DNA from 3 places in the Sphingobium sp. DN12 genome. Region 3 is predicted to be linked to each of the others. Evidence: riboswitches for the same ligand, from Rfam matches in the RefSeq annotation. Region 3 holds a riboswitch; each other region holds the start of a gene.

The links. Region 3 has a riboswitch for cobalamin ahead of ACI6S0_RS21255 (TonB-dependent receptor plug domain-containing protein). Riboswitches for the same ligand answer to the same signal wherever they lie in the genome.
Region 1: linked by a shared signal. The riboswitch ahead of ACI6S0_RS15160 (TonB-dependent receptor plug domain-containing protein) and the one ahead of ACI6S0_RS21255 (TonB-dependent receptor plug domain-containing protein) in region 3 are both predicted to bind cobalamin.
Region 2: linked by a shared signal. The riboswitch ahead of cobW (cobalamin biosynthesis protein CobW) and the one ahead of ACI6S0_RS21255 (TonB-dependent receptor plug domain-containing protein) in region 3 are both predicted to bind cobalamin.

Annotation. Positions count from the first base shown of each region.
Region 1 covers NZ_CP173717.1:3,242,822-3,252,741, forward strand. Annotated here, with positions in the region: gene ACI6S0_RS15145 (SDR family NAD(P)-dependent oxidoreductase) at 1-190, shown strand, start outside; gene ACI6S0_RS15150 (HoxN/HupN/NixA family nickel/cobalt transporter) at 242-1,294, opposite strand; gene ACI6S0_RS15155 (PepSY domain-containing protein) at 1,291-2,790, opposite strand; gene ACI6S0_RS15160 (TonB-dependent receptor plug domain-containing protein) at 2,793-4,781, opposite strand; cobalamin riboswitch at 4,972-5,216, opposite strand; gene ACI6S0_RS15165 (copper resistance protein B) at 5,279-6,139, opposite strand; gene ACI6S0_RS15170 (copper resistance system multicopper oxidase) at 6,136-7,875, opposite strand; gene ACI6S0_RS15175 (RNA polymerase sigma factor) at 7,882-8,457, opposite strand; gene ACI6S0_RS15180 (periplasmic heavy metal sensor) at 8,454-8,888, opposite strand; gene ACI6S0_RS15185 (hypothetical protein) at 8,891-9,193, opposite strand; gene copC (copper homeostasis periplasmic binding protein CopC) at 9,294-9,674, shown strand.
Region 2 covers NZ_CP173717.1:4,262,331-4,272,250, reverse strand. Annotated here, with positions in the region: gene cobN (cobaltochelatase subunit CobN) at 1-982, opposite strand, end outside; gene cobW (cobalamin biosynthesis protein CobW) at 982-2,034, opposite strand; cobalamin riboswitch at 2,212-2,453, opposite strand; gene ACI6S0_RS20255 (Rieske (2Fe-2S) protein) at 2,484-2,861, opposite strand; gene maiA (maleylacetoacetate isomerase) at 2,858-3,502, opposite strand; gene fahA (fumarylacetoacetase) at 3,499-4,791, opposite strand; gene hmgA (homogentisate 1,2-dioxygenase) at 4,788-6,104, opposite strand; gene hppD (4-hydroxyphenylpyruvate dioxygenase) at 6,097-7,137, opposite strand; gene ACI6S0_RS20230 (amino acid aminotransferase) at 7,148-8,359, opposite strand; gene phhA (phenylalanine 4-monooxygenase) at 8,356-9,222, opposite strand; gene ACI6S0_RS20220 (Lrp/AsnC family transcriptional regulator) at 9,317-9,802, shown strand; gene ACI6S0_RS20215 (alpha-ketoacid dehydrogenase subunit beta) at 9,845-9,920, opposite strand, start outside.
Region 3 covers NZ_CP173717.1:4,472,044-4,481,963, reverse strand. Annotated here, with positions in the region: gene cobD (threonine-phosphate decarboxylase CobD) at 1-51, opposite strand, end outside; gene ACI6S0_RS21275 (adenosylcobinamide-GDP ribazoletransferase) at 48-767, opposite strand; gene ACI6S0_RS21270 (histidine phosphatase family protein) at 764-1,333, opposite strand; gene cobT (nicotinate-nucleotide--dimethylbenzimidazole phosphoribosyltransferase) at 1,330-2,343, opposite strand; gene ACI6S0_RS21260 (DUF1636 domain-containing protein) at 2,340-2,747, opposite strand; gene ACI6S0_RS21255 (TonB-dependent receptor plug domain-containing protein) at 2,747-4,702, opposite strand; cobalamin riboswitch at 4,839-5,031, opposite strand; gene ACI6S0_RS21250 (ABC transporter substrate-binding protein) at 5,098-5,958, shown strand; gene ACI6S0_RS21245 (acyl-CoA thioesterase) at 5,971-6,369, opposite strand; gene ACI6S0_RS21240 (S9 family peptidase) at 6,369-8,441, opposite strand; gene ACI6S0_RS21235 (aminopeptidase P family protein) at 8,552-9,920, shown strand, end outside.

The sequences.
Region 1 (9,920 bases), 1.2 Mb from region 3:
GCTGGTCCGCACCGGCAGCCAAAAGGCGTCCGACACGCTTTACGGCAATGCCAATCCGATGACGGCGGAGGATATCGCCGCCACCCTGCTCTGGGTCGCGAACCAGCCCGCGCATCTCAACATCAACACGCTGGAACTGATGCCGGTCAGCCAGTCCTTCGCCGGCTTCCAGGTCGCGCGCGAGGGGTAAAAACTGCCGTTCGGGCTGGGCGAAACCGAAGCTCAGCCCGAACGGAATAGGCTAAGCCCGCACTTCCCCGGCCGGGGTCAGTTCGATCGCGTCATAGCCCTTCCAGCGATAGAAGAGCGCGCTGGCGATCCAGCAGGCGATGAACAGGCCGATGATCGCAAAGCCCAGATCGTTGAAATGCTCGCCCAGCGTCGCGGCGACATCCCAGATGCCGCCGGAGAGCCCCAGCTTGTCGCCCAGCAGCGCCAGCGTCTCGATCGTGCCGATGCCGATCGCCACCGCCGCCGACAGGGCGGTGATGACGATATTATAGTAGAGCTTGCGCAGCGGCTTCACGAACGCCCATTGATAGGCGCCCATCATCAGCATGCCGTCGACCGTATCGACCAGCGCCATGCCGGCGGCGAACAGCAGGGGCAGCACCAGCACCGGGCCGAGCGCGAAGCCGTCACTCGCCTGCGCGGCGGACAGGCCGAGGATCGCGACTTCGGTCGCGGTGTCGAAGCCCAGGCCAAAGAGGAAGCCGAGCGGCGCCATCTGCCAGGGGCGCGAGATCAGGCGGAAGACCGGACGGAACAGGCGCGACAGCGGCCCGCGCCCGCCGGTCAGCATGTCGAGATCCGCCTCGACATAGCTGCCGCCCGCCTGCACGCGGCGGAAGGTCGCCCAGACCTGGCGCAGGATCACGAGGTTCATGATCGCGATGGCGAACAGGAAGGTGGCGGAAATCAGCGTCGCCACCACGCCGCCGGCGGCGCGGAACCGCTCCAGCCCGGCCAGCGCACTGACCGCATAGGCGAGGCCCAGCGCGGCGATCAGCACGATCGCGCTATGGCCGATCGCGAACCACAGGCCCACGGTCAGCGGCCTCTGCCCATCCTGCATCAGCTTGCGCGTCACATTGTCGATCGCGGCGATATGATCGGCATCGACCGCATGGCGCAGGCCAAGGCCCCAGGCGAGCAGGGCCGTGCCCATCATCACCGGGCGATCACCGCACAGGGCGAAGGCCCAGCCCCAGACGGCCAGATTGGCAATAACGAGCGCCGCGATCAGCGGCACGCTGCGTCGCCGAAGCGACGCCTGCAAAGGGGGGGCAGTCATGCGGTTTCTCCGATCAGGGGCCGCACGGCGCGGGCGCGCCGACGGCGATTGCGGACGCGGCGTAGGTCGCGCCGCAGCTTGGAAAGGCCCATCCACGTCCCCGTCCCGCAAACGAGCGTGACCATGGCGAGCAGCGGCAGGACGATCAGATCCCACCAGGGACGGGTGCGCAGCAGCGGGAAGTCGAGCCGGTGCAGCCCGTCCTGCAACCAGCGGAAGGCGCGGCCATTGCGGTCGAAGGCGCGGATCAGACGGCCGGACGCGGGATCGACATAGAGGCGTGTCGCCTGCTCATCGGCCAGGATGACGCGCCACACCGGCAGGGCGACGCTGGCCTTGTGACCATAATAATAAGCGTCTTCCTGGCGCAGCAGGTCGAGCGAGGCGATCGGTGGACCGTCATGGAGCGCGGCGCGCAAAGCCGCTTCGGAGAGGGAAGCGGGCCGGCCAGCAGCGTCGAAGCGTTGCGCCTTGCCCGCGCGATCGATCGCCACCAGATGGACGGCACCGGCAAAGGGCACCGCCTCCAGCCGGACGATACCCGTCGGCAAGGCAGGCAGCGCCGCGATCGCCCGGCGCGCATCGCCCCAGGCAAAGTCGCCGTTCAGCCGCTGGCGCTGCGTCATCATCGCCTCGCTGTCCAGCAGCCCCCAGGGATTCATCGACAACAGCCCGCTCGCCACCCAGGTCAGCGTCACTATGCCGAAGAATAGCCCGGCCATATGATGCCACCACCACAGGCCGCGATAGGGCGATCCGATGCTGCCATCGCGGCGGCGGCGCAGCCGGGCGATGCCGACCCACAGGCCGGTGATCGTCAGGAAGCAGCCGATCAGCGAGGTCCAGATGACGACCTGGCTCCAAAGCGCGCCATCCTGCCGCAGGATCGTGGGATAGAGCCAGTGCGGCACCGCGCCGAGCCAGCCCCAGAAGCGCTGGAAGCGGGTGGTCAGCTGCACCACCTCCCCGCTCTTGCCCGAGACATAGGCCTGCGTCCCGGCCGCATCGGCATAATCGACACGGTAGAGCGGCGCATTGCGGCGGAAGGTCTGGACCGTCCACTGGTCCATCTCCGTTTGCGCGACCTGCCCGACCGGGCCGGCGATGGCGCTGTTGCGGCCGAACTCGGTCGCGATCCTGTGGATATTTTGCGGATCGACCTGCTCGACCGGTTTCCCCGACGCCCAGTCATGGGTGCCGGCGAATATCCGCATCTGCGGGATGGTGCGCGTCGGATCGAGCGCGGGCGTCACCCGCAGCACGGGCCGCCCGGCCATCATCTCGATCCGGGCGGCGGACAGCATCATGGTGTCGGGCAATGCCCCCGCCTGCCCCGGCGACAGCGTGAGGGGCGTGAGCCCCCCAAGCTGCGCGGCCGGTGTCAGGCGCGGATAGTCGACATAAAGCATCACGAAGCCGGACAGGCACCACAGCGTCATGACGGCGCCGATGATGATGCCCAGCCAGCGATGCAGCAGCAGGACCGGCCGCAACATGATCAGAAGCTCAGGCCATAGCTGACCCGCAGCGTGCGCGGCACGCCCCGGTAGAAGTAGAGGAAGCGGCTGTTGCTGCCGTCCAATACCCCTGCATCGCTGACCGCCGAGCGATAGCCCGTCGTGGCATAATCCCTGTCGAACAGATTTTCGACATTGACGCCGAACCGGTTGCGCCGCGCCTGGTCCAGCCACAGATGCGCGCCCGCATCGACCACGGCATAATTGCCATAGTTCATCCGGCCAAAGCCCGACGCGGTCGACCAGACATCGCCCACCCAATTGGCCGACAGATTGGCGCCGAAGCGGCCCGTTTCCGGCGCATAGACGATCGCGGCGCGGCCATATTGTTCCGGATTGCGATCGCGCTGCACCGAACTGCCCTGATTGCGGACGCGCGAATAGGTGTAGCTGGCAGACAGGCCCCAGCCGCCGGTCAGGTCGGCGTTCAGCTCCAGTTCGGCGCCCCTGGCCCGCACCTTGTCGCTGACGTTGATATAGGTGCCTTCCGGAAAGGCGGGATCATCATAGGTCGTGTCGATCAGGTCGGTGATGCGCCGGTTGAAATAGGTCGCTTTCCACCGGATCGCCCCGCCGGCCAGCGCGCCGCCTAGCGCGGCGTTGAGGTTCAGGCTCTCCTCGGGCTTCAGGTTCGGGTTGCCGACCTCGCAACAGGGATCATTGCCATAAAGCTGCGAGGCGTCGGGCAGCACGAAGGAGGTGCCGCCATTGGCCTCCACGAACAGGGCGTCGCTGACATCATAGCGGCCCGACACGTTCCAGATCGTCTTTTCCGATCCCTTCGCCTTGTTGTAGCGCAGGCCAGCGGCGATCCGCGCCTTGCTCGACAATTCGTCATTGGTGCGCAGCTGGAAGATGCCGGCATGGACCTGTTCATCGGTCGGCGCGATCAGCAGGACGTCGTCGCGGCCGTTGAAGCTCTGGAAATCATAGCCGATCAGCGTGTCGATGCCGCGCAGCATGTTGAGCTGCACCACTGCGCTGCCGCCATAATCCTGATAGCCCCAGAAAGTGCCGGCCGGGTAGATGACCTGCGGCGGGCCGGCTGGAATGGGATTGCGGATCTGGACATAGGCGGTCTTCCAGTCGTGGAAATAGCCCTTGAGGAAGAATTGCACCCCATCCTCGCCGGTATAGTCGAGGCGCAGGCTGGCCACTTCCTCATTGCGGTCGTTGCGGCTCTCCTTCGTCCGCGTCGCGCTGATATTGTCGAGATCGGCCTTGGTATGCTGGTAGAGCGCGTTGAGGCGCAGGTCCGGCGCGATATCATATTGATATTTGATGCCCGCCGACCAGAGGTCATAGCCGCGCGCGCGATCGGTCGCGCTGGGCTGCATCACATCATAGGGACGATAGCCGTCCGACTGGCTGCGATTGGCCCAGACCACGAAGCGATGCTGGCCGATCGCGCCGCGTAGATAGCCGTCCAGGCTGGTGCCGGCAAAACTGTCGAGACTGGCATTGACCTGGCCGCCCAGAGCATCGCTGAAATCGCGGGTGACGACATTGATCACGCCGGCCGCCGCCTGGGTGCCGTAGAACAGGCTTTCGCCGCCTTTCAGCACCTCGATCCGCTCGATCATGCTGGCGGCCATGGTGTCGTTGGGCGACGTGCCGCCATAGAGGCGGTTGTTGAGGCGGATGCCGTCCATCGTCCACAGCACATCCTTGGTGCGCGAACCCTGAAGCGCAATGTCGACATAGCTGAACGGCCCGGACTGCGACCGGATGAACAGGCCCGGCACCGCTTCGAGCGCGCGGGCAGTGTCGATCGCGGCGGCATCGCGGATCTGCGTGTCGGTGACGATCTCGATCGCATGGCCATAACGCGACAGCTGCTGCGGCAGCGTCTCTTCCAGGCTGGTGCCGGTGACGACGATGCTGTCGCCTTCTCCTTCGTCAGCCAGAGCCGGCGATGCGATGGCAAGCGAAAGGGCCAGTGCGGCCCGTGAAACGATATTGGACTTCATTTATTCCCCCATCTGGCGCCGCGTTCGACGGGCGGGGGCAACCTTCACGAGCGGCACGCGCGCGAACGTCCGACACACGCGCCGGCCGGGCGCCCAAGGGCAACCGACGCGCGTCGTCGCAGCGGCCCCAGCCGCTCGTTCGTCGCTCAGACGGAAGGTACCGTGCCGCGGCCATCCCCTGGACCAAGGCAAGAGCGACCAGACGCCGGCAGGTCTCCTGGCTCACGGGTCATCGCTTGATGCACGGCCTTCCCAGGCCTCGCAGGATTTAGCGTCCGGCCCAGTGGCTGGCGGATCGGGCACTCTGCCGTCCGCACATGTACATCGCGCTCACCGCTTACAGTTGCAGGGACAGCCTCGGCTTGGGATGGTGAACCATCCGTACCGTGTTCCCTATTAAGCCCCTTTCGGGACACCGGCGCGATCATGATCCCAGGCCCTACGGCGCGGGATCGGCGGGATCGATAATCGAATATCAGGCGGGCTGCAAGCCGGTCTCAAAACCAGGCGCGCAGGCCGATGACCAGGCTGGTGGCGGATGGCTTATCGCCGGCGGCACGGGCATGGTCGGCCGTATCGCCGAGCTTGCGTTCCCAATGCACGCCGACATAGGGCGCGAACTCGCGCGCGATCTCGTAGCGCAGCCGCAGCCCCAGCTCGATATCGGACGGGCCGGCGCCGATCCCCAGTTCGGGCACATCCTGCGCCGCCAGATTGAACTCGGCGGCGGGCTGCAGGATCAGTCGCTGGGTGATACGCTGGTCATAGCTCGCCTCTAGCCGCAGATGGGCGTCGCCCCTGGTCGACAGAAAGGCTTCGGCCCCGACCTCGAACCAGTAAGGCGCCAGGCCATCGATGCCGATCACCGCATAGCTGCGGTCCGGCCCTTCGCCGAAATCCTGCCGCACGCCCGCCTGCAGGTTGAACCAGGGGTCGATCGCCCGGCTGTAGAGCGCCTGCACCTCGGCCCGTTCGAGCGATCCGCCGAACGTCCCCTCGCCTTCGCTCTTGACCGCGAAGCGGTTGATGTCGCCGCCGATCCAGCCTTCGCCCTCCCAGGCATAGCGATCCGCGCCCTTGCCGGCGCGATATTCCAGCCGATCGAGCATCCATTGCGAATAGGTCATGCCGCCCCCTTCCGCGATCATCGCCGCGCGGGCGCGGGCCATGACGGCGGGGTCATAGAGCGCGTCGGCGGCATGGTCGGTCGGCACCGCCGGGGCCGTGCCTTGCGGGATGGCGGCGTCGGTGGTGGGCATGCTGTGGCCCATCGCGCCATGGTCCATCTGGCTGTGGTCCATCGTCTGGGCCTGCACCGGCGCAGCGGCGGCGAGCAGCAGGAGCGCGAGCAGCCTCATGCCGCATCCTCCCCATGGCGCACCGTTACGACCCGCATCATCCCGGCATGCATGTGCATCAGCATATGACAATGGAACGCCCAGTCGCCCAGCGCATCGGCGGTAAGGTCGAAGCTGAGCTTGCCGCCCGGCAGCACATTCACCGTATGCTTGCGCGGATTATGCGCAGCCTCGCCGGTCACCAGTTCGAAGAAATGACCATGCAGATGGATGGGATGCGGCATCATCGTGTCGTTGATCAGGGTCACGCGCACCCGTTCCATATGACGGAAGGCGATCGGCTCGGCCCCTTCCGACAGCTTCACCCCATCGAACGACCACATATAGCGTTCCATGTTCGCGGTCAGGTGGATGTCGAGCGACCGGGTCGGCGTGCGCAGGTCCGTGTTCGGCGTCAGCGACCGCAGATCGGCATAGGTCAGCACCCGATGGTCGACATCCTCCAGCCCCGTCGGCCGGTCAGCGGTGCGATCGGCCGGCATCGGCGACAGGGTGGCAACGCCCGGCCCCATTTTCACGCCCGGCGCGACCGACTTGTCGCGCATCTTCATGCTATGCCCCGTCATGGCGTCATTGGCCGGCTGGCTGAGGTCGATCACGCCGCCATGGCCCATGTCCATGCCGCCCATGTCCATGCCCATATCCTTCATGCCCAGCAGCGGCCGGGCGCGTCGATCCGGCACCGGCGCGACCATGCCGATCTGCGGCGCCAAGGTGGCGCGGACCAGCCCCGACCGGTCGATCGCCTCGGCAATCAGCGCATAGGGCTTGGCCTCGCCGGGCTGGACGATCACGTCATAGGTTTCGGCAATGCCGATCTGGAACTCGTCGGTCTCGACCGGCTGGACATCCTGCCCGTCGCACTGGACGACGGTCATCGGCAGGCCGGGCAGGCGGATATTGAAATTGGTCATCGCCGACGCGTTGATGATGCGCAGCCGTACCCGCTCCCCCGGCGCGAACAGGCCGGTCCAATTTTCGGCCGTGCCCATGCCGTTCACCAGATAGCTGTAGGTCGCGCCGGTGACGTCGGAAATATCGGTCGGGTCCATGCGCATCGCGCCCCAGTCGATCCGGTCCTTGAGGCCCTGATCCTTCCCCGCCAGCAACCCCGCCAGCGTCTGGCGCTGCATGTTGTAATAGCCGCCCATCTGCTTGAGCCGTTGCAGCAACCTGTGCGGATGAACCGGGCTCCAGTCGGCGAGCAGGATCACATGTTCCCGGTCATAGGCCACCGGATCGGCGCCGGCGGGATCGATGATGATCGGCCCGTAAAGGCCCATCGCCTCCTGCATGCCCGAATGGCTATGATACCAGTAGGTGCCCGCCTGCCGCACCGGGAAGCGATAAATGAAGGTTTCGCCCGGCGCGATGCCGGGGAAGCTGATGCCCGGTACGCCGTCCATCTGGAAGGGCAGGATCAGCCCGTGCCAGTGGATCGAGCTATCCTCCTTCAACCGGTTGGTGACGGCGATGTTGACACTCTGTCCCTCGCGCAGGCGGATGAGCGGGGCGGGCGTGCCGCCATTGACGCTGATCGCATGGGCCGATCGGCCGCCGGTCGCAAAATGCCCGTCGCCGATGCCGAGCGCGATCGTCTCGCCCGACAGCGCGCCCTGGGCAACGCCCTGCGTGCCGGTGGCGGCCCAGCCGGGCAAGGCCTGCGCCAGTGCAAGCGCGGCGCCGCCCCGGATCAGGCTGCGGCGGTCGAGAGGGAGGGAAGGCAGATCGGTCATGCTGCTCTATACGCGCGCGCCGTCGCTTTCCCTCAACATCTCCTGCAATTGCCGGCGGGCGCGGTAGAGGCGGGTTTCCACCGCCTTTTCGGTGACGCCCAATATCTGCGCGACCTCGGCCTGGCTCATGCCCTCGATCCCGCGCAGCAAAACCACCTCGCGCAGCGCCACCGGCAGCGCCGCTACCGCCGCCTCGATCCGGGCGACGCCGGCGCGGGACTGGGCCGCCTGTTCGGGATCGGGCGCGACATCAGCGACATGGGCGGCGTCCTCGATCGGCCGGGCGAAGCTGAAGAAGCGACGGACGGCACGGCGGCGCGCCCAGTCATGGCATTTGTTGATCGTGATCCGCGCGATCCAGCCGCGAAAGGGCCGGCGCCCATCATAGCGGGCGAGCGAGGCGAAGGCGGCGACGAAGCTTTCCTGCACGATGTCCATTGCCGCGTCGGCATCGCCGACATGGCCACGCGCCAGCCGATAGACGGCATCGCGGTGCCGCCGCATCAGCGCGCCATAGGCGGCCTGCCGCCCGGCCAGCGCCTGCGCCGCTAGCGTGGCATCATCAGGATCGTCGGCTATCACCCGACAGGCTGGGTCAGCGCCTTGACCACCGCCGCGTCGAACAGCGCGGCCTGATCGGGGCGCAGCACGCCGCGCATCGCGAAGATGTGCTTCAATGTTTCCTTCTGCAATTCGCCCATCGCCTGGTGCGACCGGTCGACCGCCTGGGCGACGCGCGGGCCATAGCCATGTTCGGCGGCAATCGCGGCGGCCAACCGCTGATTGTCGGCGCGCATTTCCGCGTCGAGCGCCGCCTTGCGCTGGGCGAAGGCGGCTTCCAGATCGGCGATGCGCTGCTTCTGGCCGGCGTCCAGCGTCAGCCGATCATGGAGCAGGGCATGAACCTCATTCTCCACCGGCGGCACGGGCGCGAGCCAGGTGCGCGCAACCAGCACGGCGGCCAGCGCCGCGGCAAAGGCGACCAGCGCCACCAGCCAATAGCGTTTGCCCATATCTATCGCTCCAGCAGGCGCGAGGGCGCATAGTCGGACATGCCGATCAGCAGCGGGCCGGGAGCGGCCTGCGCCGGCTGCGCGGGCACGCTACTGCCGATCCAGCCGATGCCGATCGCCATCACGCCGGCCAGCATCAGGCTGCGCCGCGCGACGCTGCGTTCGCGGCGGCGGTCCAGCCCCTGCATCACCGCCGCCTCCAGCCCGTCGAAGCGCGCCGCCGCCGGCGCGTCGCGCAGTCCGGCCAGCATGTCATCCAGATCGTCCATCGTCCCGTCCTTCATGTCCTGCCTGACGATACGCATCCGGCCGGCCCATCCCTCGCACAAAATAGCGTGAGGGGTGAGGGATGCGACAGGACAATGCGTATTCCCCTGCAAGACGCGCATTTTTCCGGAGTTCCCTATGCCCCGCCTGCCCCTGATCGCCGCAGCCTTTGCCCTCACCGCCCTGCCCGGCGCTGCCTTCGCCAAACCACAGCTCGTTGCCGCCAGCCCCGCCGCCAATGCCAGCGTCGCCAAGCCGACCCGGCTGACCCTGGGCTTTTCCGAGACGCTGCAGGCCGATCATAGCAGCATCACGCTCACCATGACCGGCATGCCGGGCATGGCCGATCATCCGCCGATGCCGATCAAGGGCTTCACCACCGCCGCGGCCGCCGACGGCAAGGGCCTGGTCATCACCCTGCCCCGCGCCTTGCCGACCGGCAGCTATGATCTTCAATGGACGGTGATGGGCAATGATCATCAGCCGGTCAGCGGCACATATAGTTTCAAGGTGCGCTGAAAGGGGACAATTACCCGGCTCAACGAGCCCCTTCAGGTCCGAAATGGGTGGTTTCCTGCCATTCCCCTCCCGTAAACGGGAGGGGTAGCGAGACTTGCGCGCGCAGCGCGTTAGTCGCAGCGGGGTGGGCTATCGCGACGTCCAGCCCACCCCCTTGATGGGAGTCACGCGCCTCCCATCAACCCCTCCCGCCTGCGGGAGGGGGAACAGGTCCGCTTCGGGACGCTTCCGGCCATCGGCTTTCCT
Region 2 (9,920 bases), 210 kb from region 3:
GGCGGCCGTCCACTTCGGGCAGGGCGACATTCATCGCCAGGTCGCGCGGGCCAAGGCCACGGGCGGACCCGCGCCAGCTGCCTTCCTCGACCCCGGCAAAGGCGGTCTGCAGGATCGGGCAATCGGCCTGTTCCAAGATGCCCGATACGCGCGGTTCGGACGACGACGAGGCGGCGAAGCTGGTCGCATTGACGATGATGTCGGGCGCGATGTCGGCCAGCAGCCCGCCAAGCCAGTCGCGCACGAACGGCTCGCGCAGCGCGCGGACATGCACGGCGGCGACATTGAAGCCGCGCGCGCCAAGCGCCGCCACCATCGCATCGACCGCGCTCAGCGTGCCGGCCACCACCAAAGCGCGATAGAAGATCAGCAGCGCCACCGGCCGCCCCTCGACCCAGGTCGCGCGCAGTTCGGCCACGCCGGGCCGGTCATGGCCGGGCAGATAGAGGCCCGCATCGGCAATCGGCAGCGGATGGTCGGGCTCGCCCGCATCCGCGCCGGTCAGCCGAGCGGCGCAGCGCAGGAAGGACAGCGCATTGGCGGTGCCGCCCTGGCGCAGATAGTCGCGCAGCTGCTCGCGCATCGCCGCCGGCACAGTGGAGGCACGATCCAGCGCCGGGTCGCCTTCGCGCCCGTCGGCGATCGCGGCGAAGGCGATGCCGCGTTCGCGCGCGACCTGCGCAATCTCGTCCACCCCATAGGGCCAATAGCTTTTGCCGCCGAGCAGGATGACGCAGACGAAGCGCGCCTTGGCGATCACCTTCTCGACATAGAGGTCGACCGAATAGGGATGCCTGAGCTGCAGCAGATTGGCCAGCCGCACGCTCGGCGCATCATCGGGCAGGCGCGCGGCGGCAGCGGCGAAACAGGCCAGGTCGCTGTCCGCCACGGTCAGGATGACGATGTCGCCGGGCGGCTGATCGAGGTCGATCGCCTCCTCGCCGTCGCTGATCGTTCCCGGCGTGGCGGACAGAAGATGCATCAGCCGAGCACGGCCTGGATGTCGGTCTCGATCGCGGCGCGGTCCAGCCCCTTCTGGCCGATCACCACCAGCTGGGTGCGGCGCGCCTCCCCCGCCTGCCAGGGACGGTCGAAGAAATGCTGGATGCGCGGGCCGACCGCCTGCACGACGAGGCGCATCGGCTTGCCGGCGACCGCGACCATGCCCTTGACGCGCAGCACATCATGGGTGGCGATCAGCGTGGACAGCGCCTGCACCAGCGTGTCGGGATCGGCGACCGCATCGCCGCCGACGACGAAGCTGTCGAAATCATCATGGTCATGATCCTCGCCCTCCGCCTCATGGTGCGAGGGGCGGGCGTCAAGATCATCCTCCGCTGCCGCGACGATGCCCAGCAGCGCGCCGATGTCGACCGCGCCATGGGCGGCGCGGACGATCTTCACGCCGGGCCGCGTCTCGGCATCGACCTGCGCCTCGACCGCGGCCAGCGTGTCGGCATCGACCAGGTCGCTCTTGTTCAGCACCACCATGTCGGCGCAGGCGAGCTGATCCTCGAACAATTCCTCCAGCGGGCTGTCATGGTCCAGATTGGGGTCGGCGGCGCGCGCTGCGGCCAGCGCGGCCTCATCGGTGGCGAAGCGGCCGGCGGCGACCGCATCGGCGTCGATCAGCGCGACGACGCCGTCGACCGTGGCGCGGGTGCGGATGTCGGGCCATTGGAAGGCCTTGACCAGCGGCTTGGGCAGGGCCAGCCCAGAGGTTTCGATGATGATATGGTCGGGCGGGCTCGGCCGGTCGAGCAGCGCGGTCATGGTCGGCAGGAAATCGTCGGCCACGGTGCAGCAGATGCAGCCATTGGCCAGCTCGACAATATCCTCTTCGGGGCAGGCGGCGTCATTGCAGCCCTTCACCAGTTCGCCGTCGACACCGACATCGCCAAATTCGTTGATGATGAGGGCGAGGCGGCGCCCCTTCGCATTTTCCAGCAGGTGGCGGATCAGCGTGGTCTTGCCCGCGCCCAGGAAGCCGGTGATGACGGTGGTCGGAATCTTGGCAGATGCAGTGTTGGCCATGACAAATACTCGCGCGCCGGAGCAACCGGGGCGGGAGCGAACCGGGCGCGCACGCACGGCCGGCCGGCATCGCGGACGGGCGCTTGTTCGCCCGCAGATGCGTGACCGCGCGGCTCCAGCCGCCAACCTGTCGCTCAGACGGAACACCGTGCCCCGGCCATCCCCTGGACCAAAGCAAGAGCGACCTAAACGCCGGCAGGTCTCCTGGCTTGCGGGTCATAGCGGGAGGAACGGCCTTCCCAGGCCTCGCAGGATTTAGCGTCCGGCCCAGTGGCTGCTGATCCCGCATCGGGGACAGCTTTGTTCATCACGCTCGCCGCTCACAGTTGCAGGGACAGCTGCGGACTTGGATGCCATGGCATCCGCACCGCCTTCCCATTTTAAGCCCCCGTGGGGGCACCGGCGCGATCATGTCGGGACGATGCGAAGCGCCGTCCCTGGGCCGGTTCCTAGTCGCTTTGGGCAGCGGTGACAATCCAGCCATCGGCGATGGCGAGCGGCCAGGGCGCAATGCGCTGACCGACGCATGGCCCACCGACGCAGACGCCATCGGTGCGGCGGAACAGGGCGCCGTGCCAGCTACAGCGGATATGGCTGCCATCCGGGGTCAGATAATCATCGAGCTGCTGGGCCAGCGGCAGGCCGGCATGGGGGCATTGATCGACAAAGCCGGCGACATGATCGCCATCCCGCACGGCAAAGCCATGGAAGCGGCCGGCGCGCATCTGCAACACGAAATTGCGCGCCTTGCCATCGGCGATCTGCTCGATCGGGCAAAGGCGCACGCCCGCCGGCGTCGCGAACAGGCGCGTGTCGGCGTCGCTCATATGTCGGCGTCGGGCTGGCGATCGGGGTGCGCGGCGGCAAAGGCGGGGAGCGCGCATGCCACCGCGTCCACGGCGCACAGCCGCGGAAAGGGCGTCAGGTCGACGCCGAAGCGCCGGGCATTGTAGAGCTGGGGCACAATATGGCAGTCGGCGAAGCTGGGGCTGTCCCCGAAGGCATGGGTGCCACCATGGCGCGCGACCAATGTTTCGAGCGCGGCCAGCCCCTCGCCGGTCCAGCGGGCGATCCAGGCGCGGACCTGATCCTCATCGGCGCCAAAATCCTGCCGCAGCGCCTGCAATATGCGCAGATTGCCGAGCGGATGGATATCGCAGGCGATGATGGCGGCCATGGCGCGGACGATCGCCGTATCGCCCGGATCGGCGGGCAGCAAGGGCGGCTGCGGCCAGCGGGCCTCGATCCATTCCAGGATCGCGCCGCTCTGCGTCAGCACGCTGTCGCCATCGACCAGCGCTGGCACCAGCCCCTGCGGCGCCAGCGCTCGATAATCGGGCGCCCGCTGCGCACCGCTGCGCAGATCATGGGTGACCTGGGCATAGTCGACACCCTTCAGGGCCAGCGCGATCCGCACGCGATAGCTCGCGCTCGATCGCCAATAGCCATGAAGGGTGAGGTCGCTCATCGCGCCGGCACGACCGTCGCGCGGCATTCGCCAAAGCCGATCGACACATGGCCGGGGGCGGACGCGGTGGCGCGCAATGTCACCTCGTCGCCATCCTCCAGGAAGCAGCGCGTCTCGCCCGATGGCAGGCTGATCGGCTCGCGGCCGCCGCTGCTGATCTCCATCAGGCTGCCATAGCCCTCGCGCGTCGGGGCGGAGATGGTGCCGCTGCCGAGCAGATCGCCGGGCATCAGGTTGCAGCCATTGGAGGCATGATGGGTGACGATCTGGCTGACGGTCCAGTACATGTTGCTCGCTGGCCCCTGGCTCAGCCGCATCGGCGGCTGGCCTGCGTCGCGCATCGCCTGGGTCGAGAGATAGACTTCCAGCGTCAGCGCCAGCGCGCCATGAGCCTGATCATCGGCATCGCTGAGGTAAGGCAACGGCGCCGGGTCTCCGTCCGGCCGGGGCGGCTGGGCGATGCGGAACGGCGCCAGCGCCTCGGGCGTCACCACCCAGGGCGAAATGGTCGAATGGAAATTCTTGGCCAGGAAGGGCCCGAGCGGCTGATATTCCCACGCCTGGAAATCGCGCGCCGACCAGTCGTTGAGCAGGCAGAAGCCGGCGACATGATCGGCCGCCTGGCCGATCGGGATCGGGCTGCCCAGATCATTGCCGGCGCCGATCCACACGCCCAGTTCCAGCTCATAATCGAGCCGGGCGGTCGGGCCGACCACCGGCACATCGGCCTCGGGCGGCTTACGCTGGCCACGCGGACGGACCAGCGGATCACCCGACGGACGGATCGAGGAGGCGCGGCCATGATAGCCGATCGGCACATATTTATAATTGGGCAGCAGCGGATTGTCGGGCCGGAACTGGCGGCCGATATTGTTGGCGTGATGGATGCCGACATAGAAGTCGCTATAATCGCCGATCCGCGCCGGCAAATGCAGCATGCAGTCCGCCGCCCGGTGCAGCAGCGGCTCGACCGCCAAGCGATGGGCCGGGTCCGACAGCAGCGCGCTGATCCGGCGGCGCAGGGCGACCCGCTCCGCCACCGGCAGCGCCATCAGCGCGTTGAGCTGGCCTTCCAGCAGCGGCGCGCAATCGATCAGCCCGGCCCCGACACAGGCGGCCAGGTCCAATATGGCGTCGCCGATCGCGACACCGGCGCGCGGCGAAGCTCCTGCGGGCGAGAACAGGCCATAGGGCAGGTTCTGGATCGGGAAGTCGCCATGATCCTGCGCGCTCGCAACCCAGCTGGTGCGGGCGGGATCATGGGTTTCGTCGGTTTGCCAATAGCTCATGGGGTCTCGTTCATCGGGGGCAGCTGGGCCTTGCGGAAGCCAGACCAGCAATCATCATAATCGGGTTGCAGCAGCGAGCTTTCCATCGCCCAGCGCGTCGGGCGCAGCACCATCCGGCTTTCGAACATGAAGGCCATGGTGTCGGCGATGCGCTGCGGCGCCAGGTCGGCGGCAATCGCCTTGTCATAGCTCGCCCGGTCGGGGCCATGGCCGGCCATGCCATTGTGCAGCGACGCGCCGCCGGGCGCGAAGCCGCCCGCCTTGGCATCATATTCGCCATGGATCAGCCCCATCAGCTCGCTCATCACATTGCGGTGGAACCAGGGCGGCCGGAATGTGTCCTCCGCCACCATCCAGCGCGGCGGGAAGATGACGAAGTCGATATTGGCGGTGCCCGGCGTCTCGCTCGGCGATGTCAGCACCGTGAAGATCGAGGGATCGGGATGGTCGAAACTGACCGTGTTGATCGTGTTGAACCGGGTCAGGTCATAGCGCAGCGGCGCGAGATTGCCGTGCCAGGCGACGACATCGAACGGGCTATGGTCCAGCATGGTTATCCACAGGCGGCCCATGAACTTCTGGATCAGTTCAAACGGCCGCTCGACATCCTCATAGGCCGCGACCGGCGCCTCGAAATCGCGGGGGTTGGCCAGGCCGTTGGCGCCGATCGGTCCCAGATCGGGCAGGCGGAAGGGCGCGCCGTAATTTTCGCAGACATAGCCGCGCGCCGCGCCCTCGATCAGCTCGACCCGGAAGCGGACGCCGCGCGGGATCAGCGCGACCTGCAACGGCGCGACATCGATCACGCCCAGTTCGGTGACGATACGCAGCGCGCCCTGCTGTGGCACGATCAGCATCTCGCCATCGGCGCAGACGAAGGCACGGTCGACCATCGAGGCAGTCGCGGCGTAGAGATGCACGGCGCAGCCCTGGCCTGCTGCGACATCGCCATTGCCGGCATAGCTGGTGAGGCCGTCGATGAAGTCGACGTCACGCTCAGGCAATGGCAGCGGGTTCCAGCGCAGCCGATTGGGCGAGGGCGGCACCTCGTCAAATGGCGCGCTGCGCAGCAAGGCTGCAGCATCATAAGGCGCGAAGGGTGGATGCGATGCCGCCGGCCGCATGCGATAGAGCCAGCTGCGCCTGTTCTCCGCCCGTGGCGCGGTGAAGGCGGTGCCCGACAATTGCTCGGCATAGAGGCCATAGGGCAGGCGCTGGGGCGAATTGCGCCCCACCGGCAGCGCGCCGGCCACCGCCTCGGTCGAAAAATGATTGCCGAAGCCGCTCATCATCCGGGGCGGCGCGTCACTCATCGACGGTGATCACGCCGCGACGGATCTGGTCCAGCTCGATCGATTCATAGAGCGCCTGGAAATTGCCATTGCCAAAGCCTTCATTGCCCTTGCGCTGGATGATCTCGAAGAAGATCGGGCCGAACATCGTCTCGGTAAAGATCTGCAGCAAGATGCCCTCCTCGCCGACATTGCCGTCGATCAGAATGCGGTTGCGCTTGAGACGTTCCAGATCCTCGCCATGGCCCGGCACGCGCTGGTCGACCAGCTCATAATAGGTCTCGATCGTGTCCTGCAGCCGCACGCCGCGCGCGCGCAGCCGCTCGACCGTGTCATAGATATTGGCGGTGGTGAGCGCGATATGCTGGATGCCCTCGCCATTATAGTCGCGGATGAACTCCTCGATCTGGCTCTTGTCGTCCTGACTCTCGTTCAGGGGAATGCGGATCGCCTTGTCCGGGGCGATCATCGCCTGGCTGAACAGGCCGGTCGCCTTGCCCTTGATATCGAAATATTTCTGCTCCTCGAAGCCGAAGAGGGTGCGGTAAAATTCGCTCCACACCCGCATCTGGCCGCGCTTCACATTGTGGGTCAGATGGTCGAGCAGGTCGAGACCGACATTGTTGCGCGCTTCGGCTTCCTGCCAGCCGGGGAACTCGGCCCAGTCGGCATAGGGATCGCCGCCATCGGGCATGAAATAGAGATAGGAGCCGCCAATTCCCTGGATCACCGTGTCATTCTCGTCGGTCGGCTTGCCGCCATGGTCGAGCGCCCAGCGCAGCGCCGCATCGGGATCGGCGACGCGAAAGGCCATGGCGCTGGCCGATGGGCCATGTTCGCCACGGAACGCAGCGACCCGCCCGGCATCGTCGCGATTGAGCATCAGGTTGATGCGTCCCTGCTTGTAGCGGGTGATGTTCTTGGTCGGGTGCCGGTGCGTCGCGGTGAAGCCCAGCTGCTCGAACTGGGCGGCCATCTTCTCGGGCTCGGGCGAGGTGAATTCGACGAATTCGAAGCCGTTGAGGCCCAGCGGGTTGGCGGGATCGATGGTCATGACGGGGTCCTCAGGCAGAAGGCAGATGCGGCGAAAGGCCGGCGACGAAGGCGGAGATGGTGTCGAGCCGCAGCCCGGCAATGTTGATGCGGCCATTGCCAGCCATGTAGATGCCATGGTCGGCGCGCATCGCGGCGACGGCGGCGGCGCTGACCGGCAGCATCGCGAACATGCCGCGCTGGCCGGCAATGGCGGCCAGCTGCGGATGGGCCGCGGCCAGCGCGGTGCGCAGCGCATTGATGCGGGTGCGCATCTGGTCCAGCTCGCCCGTCCATTCCGCCCGCAACGCCGGCCGTTCCAGGATGGTGCGGACGATCGCCGCGCCATGATCGGGCGGCATCGACCAGATGCCCCGCGCCAGCGCGACGATGTTGGAGAAGGCGAGCGCGGTCAGCGCGGCATTCGCCCCCTGCACCCACAGCGCGCCCACCCGCTCGCGATAGAGGCCGAAATTCTTGTCGCAGCTATAGGCGACCAGCGCATCGGGCACGGCGGCCAGCATCTGCCGCGTGGCGGCGGCATCCGCCTCCAGCCCGTCGCCCAGCCCCTGATAGGCGAGGTCGATGAATGGGATCAGGCCGCGCGCCGTACACAGATCGGCGATCGCCGCCCATTGATCGGCGCTGAAATCGACGCCGGTCGGATTGTGGCAGCAGCCATGGAGCAGCAGCACGTCGCCGGCCTGCGCCGCGGCCAGATCGGCCAGCATCGCATCGAAATCGACCGCGCCGGCACCATCCAGAAAGCGGTGCGAGGCCAGCGTCAGCCCAGCCTCGCGAAAGATCGGCGCATGATTGGGCCAGGTCGGATCACCGATCCACACGGTGGCGCCGGGCCGGGCGCGGGCGATGAGGTCGGCGCCCAGCCGCAGCGCGCCGGTGCCGCCGGGCGTCTGCACCCCGGCGATCCGGTCGGAGCCGGCCAGCGGACCAAAGATGATGGCGGCGAGCAGGTCGACAAAGCCCGTGTCGCCCTCCGGCCCCAGATAGGATTTGCTGCCCTGCTCGGCCAGCAGCAGCGCTTCGGCCGCCTTCACCGCGCGCATCACCGGGGTCGCACCCGCTTCGTCGCGATAGACACCGACGCCGAGGTCAATCTTGTCGGCGCGGGGATCGGCGCGATATTGCGCGATCAGCCCCAGCAGCGCGTCGGGCGCCTGGCGATCGAGCGCACCGAACAGGGACCGGCCGGGTGCCGGGGCAAGAAGGGTCGTGTCTGTCATAGAACCTCAGTTGCGCGGGCACGGGCATAGGCCTGGGTGCCCTGTGTGTAGATGATGTCGGTGTCGGTGATCGCGTCGGTCGCGAAATCGGGCTGTCCTGCCAGCTCCGCATAAAGCGGGGCGAAGTCGGTCTCGACCGTCTGGCGCAGCAGATCCTCGAAACTGTCGATGACGAAATAGCTCTGCTGATAATCGTCGATGCGATAGCGGGTGCGCATCAGCCGTCTGAGGTCGAAGCCCAGGCGATGGGGCGAGGGATCGTCGAGCGCGAAGACGGATTCGCCATAGGAGGAGACGATGCCCGCGCCATAGAGGCGCAGCCCCTCGGGCCGGCGGATGAGGCCGAACTCGACCGTGTACCAGTAGAGCCGGGCTAGGCGCTCGATCGCGCCCAGATCGGCGGCGCGAAGCCCGCCCTGCCCATAGGCCTGCATATAGTCGGCGAAGACCGGGTTCGCGAGCAGCGGCACATGGCCGAAGACATCGTGGAAAATGTCCGGCTCCTGCAGATAATCGATCTGCTCAGGCGTGCGGATGAAGCGGCCGGCGACGAAGCGGCGATTGGCCAGATGCTCGAAGAAGACCCGGTCGGGGACGAGGCCGGGCACGGCGACCACCTGCCAGCCGGTCGCCCGCATCAGCCGATCGGACAGTTCCTCGAAATTGGGGATGCCGGGGCGGTTGATGCGCAATATGTCGAGCCCGGCCATGAACTCGGGCACCACCCGGTCGGGCAGCATGGCGGACTGGCGCGCGAAGAGCGTGTCCCACATCGCATGTTCAGCCGGCCTGTAGCGGTCCCACGCCTGCGGGATCGTCCAGTCAGCCGCAGCGCCTGCGGGCGGTTCAAGCTCCTCTACCATCACGCCAATCTCTCACAGAGTGGGCGTAATTGCCTTTCAATCGGGCAGGATTTACAAGGGATTTTGCGAAATCAATTCACCGATCGGCGATATCATGAACAAATCCGTCAATCTCGATGCACTCGACCGCCGCATCGTCGCAGAGCTTCAGCGCGACGCCTCGCTCAGCAATGCGGACCTCGCCGAACGGGTCGGCAGCACCGCCCCCTCCTGCTGGCGGCGGATCAGGGCGCTGGAGGAGATGGGCGTGCTCAAGGGCGCGGTGCGGCTCGCCGATGCGGAGAAGCTGGGCCATGCCGTCAACATCTTGTGCAGCGTGCGGATGAAGAGCCACACCAGCGAAAGCGTCGACGCCTTCCACGCCTTTGTCGAGGCGCATCCGCAGATCATGGAATGCTACCTCATGTCGGGCGAATGGGACTATCTGATGCGGGTCGTGGCCTCCGACGTCGCCGATTATGAGCATTTCCTGATGCGCAACCTGCTCAAGCACCCCTCGGTCGGCGGCGCCTCCTCCCACTTCGCCCTGTCGGTGACGAAATTCACCACGGTGCTGCCGGTGGGGGAAGCGGGACGGTAAGAAGAAAGCGGCCGGATTGCTGCCCCGGCCGCCTTCCGATCTTCAGGCCATCAGCGCCTTGACCGCGTCGGCCACGCGCTCGGGCGAGACGATATAGGCGTCCTCCAGCACCTTGGCG
Region 3 (9,920 bases):
CGCGCTCGCCGCCGCCACGCCGCCGCCATGCCAGGTCCAGCGCGTCGTCATGTTGTGCCGCTCGCGATCAGGGCGACGAAAAGCAGCCCGCTTTCAACCAGTTCAATGCCCGCGCCATGGCCATCGCCGGAAATGCCGCCCAGCCGGCGCTTCAGCCACAGGCCCCAGACCAGCATCAGCAGCGGCGCTGCGAGCAGGGCCGGCAGCCACCAGGCGGCGATTATCAACAAACTTATCCACAGGGCGATGTGGATCGTTTTGACGGCATCGGCAAAACGCGCGCCCAGCCCGGCATGCAGCGGCGGCAGCATCCGCGCCCACAGCAACGGCCCGATCCGCGCGGCAAAGGGAATGAGCAGCAGCGGCAGCATCATGCCCCGCTCGACCAGCGCATGGAGCAGCAGCAGCTTGGCGATCAGTTGCAGGCCGATCGCCACCACGCCGAAACTGCCGACATGCGGGTCGGCCAGCACCGCCAGCAGCCTGTCCCGCCCTTTATGCACCGCGCCGCAGGCATCAGCGATGTCGCCGAGCCCGTCGAGATGCAGCGCCCCGGTCACGCCGACCCAGCAGAGCAGCCCGGCCAGCGCCCCGATCCAGGGATCGATGCGAACAGCAAGATTGACAGCGAACATGACAGATAGACCGACAATCGCACCGACCGCCGGAAACCATCGGATCGACCGTGCGAAGTCTGTCTCGTTCGCTGTCACCTTTGGCATCGGCAGGCGGGTCAGAAACTGGATGGCAAGGACCAGCCCCTTCATGGGCGCAGGCCCGTGATGCGGGCGAGCGGCGGCTCCCCGGTCCAGCGTTCCAGCGACAGCAAGGCGGCATAGGGCAGGCCGAAGCTCCAGCTCTGCTGCACGCTGAACCCGCACAGATGGGCCAGCGCCGCGCGCATCGCCCCGCCATGGGTCAGCACCAATGTGGGCACGCGCGGCAGATCCTCGACCGCATCGGCGATCCGCCCCAGCAATGCCGTCCAGCCCTCGCTGCCCGGCGGCGCGAAACCATCGGGATCCTGCCAGAAACGGGCGAGCGCCTCGGGATCGACATCGGCGGGAGCCAGACCATCCCAGATGCCGAAATCCAGTTCCCGCCAACGCGGATCGACCCACACCGGCAAGCCGGCGCGCTCGCCGATCGCGGTTGCCGCCTGCCGGGCGCGCTGCAGGTCGGACGTCACGATCATCTCGATCTCCAGCCCCTCCGCCTGCGCCAGACAGGCGTCGATGCCCGCGCGCGTCGGCACGCTGTCGGTCCGCCCCAGCAACAGGCCGGGCGTCTCGGGTGCGCCATGCCGCAGCAGATGGAGCGGCATGCCCATCATGTCGCGGTCGACACCGCCGCCTCGGCAAAGGTCGCCATGCCGCTATGCGCGGCTACGGCCGCACGGACGATATTGGCCGCCACCGCCGCGCCGCTGCCTTCGCCCAATCGCATGTCGAGGCGCAGCAGCGGCTCGAGCCCCATCCGCTCCAGCAGCAAGCCATGGCCCGGCTCGGCCGAGCAATGGCCGGCCAGGCAATGGTCGGCAAAGACCGGCACCTGCGCCACCAGCGGCGCGATCGCGGCGCAACTGATGAAACCGTCGAGCAGCACCGGCACGCCCAACTGGCGGGCGCGCAGCACCGCGCCGGCAATCGCCGCCAGTTCGCGCCCACCCAGCCGGCGCAGCGTTTCAAAGGCGCTGTCCGGCGCATCGGCATGGAAGGCGAGCGCCCGATCGATCGTCGCGATCTTGCGCCCGATCCCCTCGCCATCGACGCCCGTGCCGGGACCAACCCAGTCGCGCACGGCGCCGCCAAAGCTGCGCGCGCTCAGGGCGGCGGCGGCGGTCGAATTGCCGATCCCCATTTCGCCCACGACCAGCAGGTCCAGATCCTCTTCGGCCGCCGCCGCGCCGATCGACAGCGCGGTCAGGCACTCCTCCTCGGTCATGGCGGGGGCGATGGTGAAGTCCGCCGTCGGCCGGTCCAGATCGATCGATCGCACCGCCAGTTCCAGCCCGGCCACGCCGGCCAGGGCGTTGATCGCCGCGCCGCCGGCGGCGAAATTGGCGACCATCTGCGCGGTCACGGCGGCAGGATAGGCGCTGACGCCATGGACGGTGAAGCCATGATTGCCGGCAAAGATCGCGGCACGCGCCCGCTTCAGGCGCGGCACCGCGCGCCCCTGCCAGCTTGCCATGAAGATCGCGACATCCTCCAGCCGGCCGAGCGCGCCGAGCGGCTTGGTCAGTTCCGCCTGCCGCGCGCGTGCCGCCGCGCTGGCCAGTTCCTCGGCCGGCGGCAGATTGGCCAGGGCATTTTCGAAATCGGTGATCGAGGCGAAGCTCATTCGACGACAAATCCTTCCGGCGGGGTACGGGTGATGAAATGGCCCTTCACGCCTTCGGGCCATTCGCGAAAGGCGACGCGGCCATGCTCGCTGGCGGCATAGGCAATGGCATAATCGAGGATCGCGCGCGCCGCATCGGCATCCGGGGTGAACCGCCCCATTACATAGCCGACCTTGCCCGGCGCGCGCAGATGGACGGTGCAATGATCCTGGCAGGCGAACAGGCAAGGCATGTCCTGCACCGCGACGGTGGCATAGCGCGGGTCGGAGGCCTGCACGCTGCGCAGCGCCTCCGCCAATCGGGCCCCGCCGCGCACGCCCTCCCCGTCCTCCCGCATCTTCGGTGAATGACGGCAGGTATTGCAGGCGACAATGGCGGGGCCGGGTTCGACGGGGCGCAGCATCAGAAGCGCCCCCGGAAGCCGGCATAGATGCTGCGGCCGAGCGTGCCATAGCGATAGGCCGTCATATAATTCTCGTCGAAGAGATTCTCGACGCGGGCGAACAGGCGCAACGCCGGGGTGAACGCATATTCGGCGCGCAGGTCGACCAGCGTATAGTCGTCCAGCCGCGTCGTGTTGGCCGCATTGTCATAGCTGTGGCCGGACCAGCGCACCGCCGCGCCGGTGGTGAGGCCGAAGGGCCAGGCATAGCTGATCGAACCATTGGCACTGTTACGCGGCCGACGCGGCAGCCAATTGCCTTCGTTCGCGGTGCCGTCCGAACGATCCTCCGCCACGGTCCAGCTGTAATTGCCGTCGATCGTCAGCCCCTTGACCGGCTCGACCGCCACCTGCGCCTCTATGCCATGCGCCTTGGCGCGCGCGACATTGAGATAATAGCCATAGCGGCGGGTGGTGGTGCCGGGCGTGAAGCAGAGCGGATCGGTCGAGCTGGTGGAACAGCTATTATAGATGATCTGGTCGGTCGTGGTCCGGTCGAACCAGGTCGCGCCCAGCCGCAGTTTCTCGCCAAGGAAACGCTGCTCCGCGCCCGCTTCCCAGCCATGGGCGCGTTCGGGATCGAGCGCCTGGTTCCCATATTCGGAAAAGAGCTGATAGAGGGTCGGCGCCTTGAAGCCCTCGCCATAGCTGGCGCGCAGCACCGTCCCGGTCGGCAGCGCCCAGACGCCCCCGGCGGAAAAGAGGGTGCGGCCGCCGTAGCGGTTATGATCGTCATAGCGCAGCCCGCCGGTCAGGGTCAGGCCCGTAATCGGCTGGGCATTGAGCTGGCCATAGACGCTGGTGATCTCCGCCTTGCCGCGGGCCGGGTCGGGAATCGGCACCGAAAGCGACGCCGAAGGCGACACGCTGCGAAAGCGGCTATTCTCATTCTCCACCCCGAACAACGCAGTCCAGCCGTCGGCGATGGCAAAGCTGCCCTGATATTCCAGCCGCTGGTTGCGACCGGCGGCGTCGAAGCTCTGCTTGCGCGGGTTGCGCGGGTCGTAATTGTCGCGATCGGTGTCGGTATAGCCATAGCCGAAGCGGTTGCGGAAGCGGCCGTCGAGCAGCGCGACGTTAAGGCCGGCATAGCCGACAAATTCGCGATTGGTGCCATAGGCCGGGCTGTCCGCGCTGGTGGCGTCGAAATCGACCCGGCCATCGGAATAATAGCCGCGCAGGTCGGCGCTGATCCCGTCCGCCAGCGCAACCTCGACCCGGCCGGTGACGCTGCGGTTGGTATAGCCGTCCTTCTCCTTGCCGCCAAAGGCCGGGCTGATCGCCGAGATGCCCTCGGTGGTGAAGCTCTGTCCGCCGATCCGCCAGCTGACCGGGCCGGTCTTGCCGCCCAGCGCCGCACGGGCACTGACCGTGTCGCGCGACCCCGCCTCGATATCGAAGCTCCCCTCCAGCGGCTGTTCGGGCATGGCGGTGACGACATTGACGACGCCACCGATTGCCTGACTGCCCCACAGGGTCGACTGGGGACCGCGCAGCACTTCTATGCGCGAGGCGTCGCCGACCAGCAGGTTTGCGAAATTATAGCCGCCGCCGGCCGAGGACGGATCGTTGAGCTTCACCCCGTCAATGACCACTACGGTCTGGTCGGACTCGGCGCCACGGATACGCAGCGACGTCGCCGTGCCATAGCCGCCATTGCGCGAGATGCTGACGCCCGGCGTGCGCAGCAGCAATTCGGTGACGCCCAGATCCTGCGCCCGGTCGATCGCTGCCTTGTCGAGCACGGTGACGGAGGCCGGCACCTGGTCGGCCGGCGTGGCGAGGCGGGTCGCGGTGACGAGGATCGAGGATGCGCCGGCATCGGCAGCGGCATCGGGCGGTGGCGCCTGCTGCGCCTCTTCGGCGAAAGCGGTGGTGGAGAGAAGGAAAGAACAGAAAGTCAGATATTTGAACACATGAGCCCCCGGACGAGGGACCGCATCCCAGGGACGATATCGGTGCCCGGCCGGGCGCGACATGGTCCCCGCAATTTGCGGTCCACCTGTCGCCACGCGGGTTCACCCCCGTCCGCTCGGCACACCCTGTCCGCGCGAAGGACGACCGCGACGGGCAGGTCTCCTGGCTCGCGGGTCATCGCTGATTCATGCCGCCTTCTCAGAACCTTGCGGTCCCAATGGCATATGGCACAAAAGCTCGCCGCTCACAGTTGCAGGGGCAGCCGAGGTCTTGAACCCCATTCCCTTTTCATCCCCGCTGCCGGGGAACCTGTCGCAGTCCGGGCGATAGGCGAGCCCGACTGGAGCGTCAATCTTCCTTGCCTGGCGGAGCGCGCGGGCTAAGGGAGATGGCCATGCGGATTTTTGCGCCCATCGGCCCCGGCAAGGGGATGATCGCCCTGATGATCGCCCTGATCGGCGGTGCCACATTATGGGCGGCCACCGCGCGCCAGCCTGCCAATGCAGGCAAACGTCCGCAACGGATCGTGTCGCTCAACCTGTGCGCCGACCAGTTGCTGGTGGCGCTGGCCGATCGCGACCAGATTGCCGGCCTGACCCATAATGCCGGCGATCGGCAGATGTCGGCGGTGGCTGCCGTAACGAAGGGCCTGCCCATCCTCGACGGATCGGCCGAACAGATTTTGGCGACCAATCCCGATCTGGTGATCGGCATGCCGGCGCGGCGCAATCCGGCAATCGCGATCCTCAAGGCCCAGCATTATCCCGCCGTCGACCTGAAAAGCGCGGACAGCTATGCCGATATCATCGCGTCGATCCGCACCGTGGCGCAGGCGACTGGCCATGCCGACCGCGGCGAAGCGATGATCGCGCGGATGGACCGGGAGCTTGCCGCCCTGCCCCGCGCACCGAAGCCGAAGGTCGCCGCCTATTATCAGCGGCGCGGCTACATGACCGGCACCGGCACGCTGGTCGACGACCTGATGACGCGGGCGGGCCTGCGCAACCTGGCCGCCGACCTTGGCAAGCCGGCGATCGCGCAGGTCAGCCTGGAGGAGATGGTCGCGGCCCGGCCCGATTATCTGATCGTCGAGAGCGCGACCGACCGGATCACCGACCAGGGCACCGAAATGCTGCACCATCCGGTGCTGCGCGACATAGCGCGCATCAGCCTGCCCCAGGCCTGGACCGTGTGCGGCGGACCGGCCTATGTGCAGGCGGCCCGCGCCCTCTCCCAGGCCGTCAGCGCCCGCTGAAGCTGGGCCGGCTCAGCCCTCGATGAAGTTGGCGGCGACTTCCGCCGGCACCCGCATCAGCCGGCCACTTTCCTTGTCGATCATCGCCCAGGTGGATTTGGCCGACACCTTCACCTTGCCGTCCGGCCCGGTGAACTCGATCAGCCGGTCGAACCGCGCGCCGCGCGGCCCTTCCGGTATCCAGGTGCGGCCCGATACGACATCGCCCTCGGTCACGTTACCGCGATAATCAACCTCATGCCGGGTCACGACCCAGATATAGGCGTCGACATGGGCCGGATCGGCATCGGTCATCCAATGTTCGACCGACAATTGCTCCATCCACTGCACCCACACCGCATTGTTCACATGGCCCAGCACATCGATATGCTCGGGCCTTGCGGTGAACTGCTTGGTGAAGCTCGACGCCATCAGCCTTCCACTCCCAGCTGCCACAGGATGAACGCAAATTCCTCGGCGGTCTCGTGCAGGCTCTCGAACCGGCCCGACTTGCCGCCATGGCCCGCGCCCATATTGGTCTTGAGCAGCAGGATATTGCTGTCCGTCTTGGTCGCGCGCAGCTTCGCCACCCACTTCGCCGGTTCCCAATAGGTGACGCGCGGGTCGTTCAGCCCGGCCGTCACCATCAGCGGCGGATAGTCCTGCGCACTGACATGGGTGTAGGGATCATAGCTCTGGATCGTGCGGAATGCGGCCTCATCCTCGATCGGATTGCCCCATTCGGGCCATTCGCCCGGCGTCAGCGGCAGCGTTTCGTCCAGCATGGTGTTGAGCACATCGACGAACGGCACATGTGCCACCACCGCGCCCCACAGGTCGGGATCGGAGTTGATGACTGCGCCCATCAGCTCGCCGCCGGCCGATCCGCCCGAAATGCTGATCCTGCCCTTGGCCGAATAGCCAAGATCGATCAGCCCCTTCGCGACATCGACGAAATCGGTGAAGGTGTTGGTGCGCTTGTCGAGCTTGCCGTCCAGATACCATTGCTGGCCCATGTCGTCGCCGCCGCGAATATGGGCGATGGCAAAGGCAAAGCCGCGATCCAGCAGCGACAGGCGGCTGGTCGAAAAGCCCGGCTCCATCGCCAGACCATAGGCGCCATAGCCATAAAGGTGCAGCGGCGCGCTGCCATCGCGGGGGAAATCCGCGGGATAGACGATCGACACCGGAATCTGCGTGCCGTCGCGCGCCGGGATCATCAGCCGCTCGGTGGCATAGCGGCTGGCGTCATAGCCCGAGGGAATTTCCTGGACCTTCAACACCTCCAGCTCACCCGTTGCCAGATGATAATCATAGATGGTGTCGGGCGTGACCATCGATTCATAGCCGATGCGCAGCTTCGTCACCTCATATTCGGGATTGTCGTCGAGACTCGCCGAATAGCTGGCTTCCGGGAATGGAATGCGCTTTGCCGCATGGGTCGCATAATCGCGCAGCTCGATCTGGTCGAGCCCATCCTGCCGCCCTTCGGTGACGTAGAAGGTCTTGAACAGGGTGAAATCGGTCAGGTAGAAATGCGCGTCGGCGCCGATCACCTCATCCCACTGGTCGGGCGCGTCGAGCGATGCCTTCACCAGCCGGAAATTGGGATGGGTGTCGTTGGTCTTGATATAGAGCGTGCCCTCATGCTCATCGACATCATATTCGCGGCCGGCCTGGCGCGCGGCGACGAGCAGCGGCGTCGCGGTCGGATTGTCGGCGGGCACCAGCCAGGCTTCGCTGGTCACATGGTCGCCGGTCGCGATGACGATCCATTTTTCCGAGGAAGTGAGGCCGATCGAGACGCGGAAACCCTCGTCATCCTCATGGAACAGCTCGACGTCGCTCGCCACATCCTGGCCCAGCCAGTGCAGCCGCGCATTGTCGGTCCGCCAATTTTCATTGGCCAAGCCATAGAGCAGCCCCTTTGAATCGCTGGTCCACACCAGCGACGACAATGTGTCGGGAATGACTTCGGGCAGGATTTCACCCGAAAACAGATCCTTGATCCGCGCCTCGAACCGTTCCGATCCGTTGGTGTCGATCGCATAGGCGAGATAGCGGCCGTCGGGGCTGACCGACATGGCGCCCAGACGAAAATAGTCATGGCCCTGCGCCAGCGCCGGCTCGTCCAGGATCAGTTGGTCGTCACCGCCGGCTGCGGGCTTGCGATACCATTTGCGATATTGCGCCCCGGTCTCGAACGCGCGCCAGTAGATATAGTCGCCATCCTTCTGCGGGACCGACTGGTCATCTTCCTTGATGCGCCCCTTCATCTCGTGAAACAGCGTGTCGAGCAGCGGCTTGTGCGGCGCCATCGCGCCTTCGAACCAGGCGTTCTCGGCCTCCAGATAGGCCAGCACATCCTTGTCCTTGACGTCGGGATAGCCTGGGTCGCGCAGCCATGCGTAAGGATCGTCCACCGTGATGCCATGATGCGCGAAACTGTGCGGGCGGCGTTCGGCGATCGGCGGGGACAGGGGCGGCTGCATTTGATCGGTCATTAACTATCCATGGTCCAGACGGGGGCTGCGCTGGAATAAGCGCGCCGGCCCCTCTATGTTGTCGGCATTATGGCCAACGCAAGAGGCCGGAATGATCCAAGGGAAGTTCGATGTCCAGTTATGAAGATCGCCTGAAGGCCCTGCGCGCCCAGCTGGTACGCCAGAAGCTCGATGGTTTCGTGGTCCCCCTGACCGACGAGCATATGAGCGAATATGTCGGCGCCTATGCCCAGCGGCTCGCCTGGCTGACCGGTTTCCAGGGTTCGGCCGGCAGCGCCGTGGTCCTGCCGGAGGAGGCCGCGATCTTCGTCGACGGCCGCTACACGCTGCAGGTGCGTGAACAGGTGGACGGCGCCTATTGGCAATATGAAAGCGTGCCGCAGACCTCGATCGCCGCCTGGTTGAAGGACCATGCGATCGAGGGCGCGCGCATCGGCTATGATTCCTGGCTGCACACCCGCGCCTGGGTGAAGCAGGCCACACAGGCCCTGGCGGACAAGGGTGCCGAGCTGGTTGCGGTCGACACCAATCCGGTCGATGCCGTCTGGCCCGATCGTCCGGCGCCCAGCGACGCCAAGCTGGTGGTCCATGAGGATCGCTATGCCGGCAAGAATGCGGCCGAGAAGCGCGCCGACATCGCCGACTGGCTGGTGTCGAAGAAGGCCGATGCCGCCGTCCTCTCCGCGCTCGATTCGATCGCCTGGGCCTTCAACATCCGCGGCAAGGATGTCGAGCGCACCCCGGTCGCGCTGGCCTATGCCATCGTCCATGCCGATGCGACCGCCGACCTCTATGTCGCGCCGGAGAAGATGGACGAGGCGGTTGCCAAGCATCTGGGCAATGCGGTGCGCATCCATGACCGCGCCGCCTTTGCCGATGCGCTCGCCGACCTCAAGGGCAAGACCGTCGTCGCCGACCCCGAGCGCGCCGTCGCCGCCATCTTCGAGGCGCTCGACGCCGGCGGTGCGCAGGTGCTGAGCCTGCGCGACCCCGCCGTGCTGCCCAAGGCGATCAAGAATGATACCGAGATTGCCGGCCACAAGGCGGCGCAGGCGCGCGATGGTGCGGCCCTGAGCTGCTTCCTCCACTGGATCGCGGTGGAAGCGCCCAAGGGCGGCCTGACCGAACTCTCCGCCTCGGACCGGCTGGAAGCGTTCCGCAAGGATACCGGCCTGCTGGAGGATCTGTCCTTCGACACGATCAGCGGCGCCGGCCCCAATGGCGCGGTCGTCCATTATCGCGTCGAGGAAAAGACCAACCGGCCGATCGAGACCGGCAGCTTCTATCTGGTCGATTCGGGCGGCCAGTATCGTGACGGCACCACCGACGTCACCCGCACCATCGCCATCGGCAGCCCTAGCGAAGAGATGAAGCAGCGCTTCACCCTGGTGCTGAAGGGTCACATCGCGCTGGCCCGCGCGGTCTTCCCGGTCGGCACGCGCGGCGGCCAGCTCGACGTGCTGGCACGCCAATATCTCT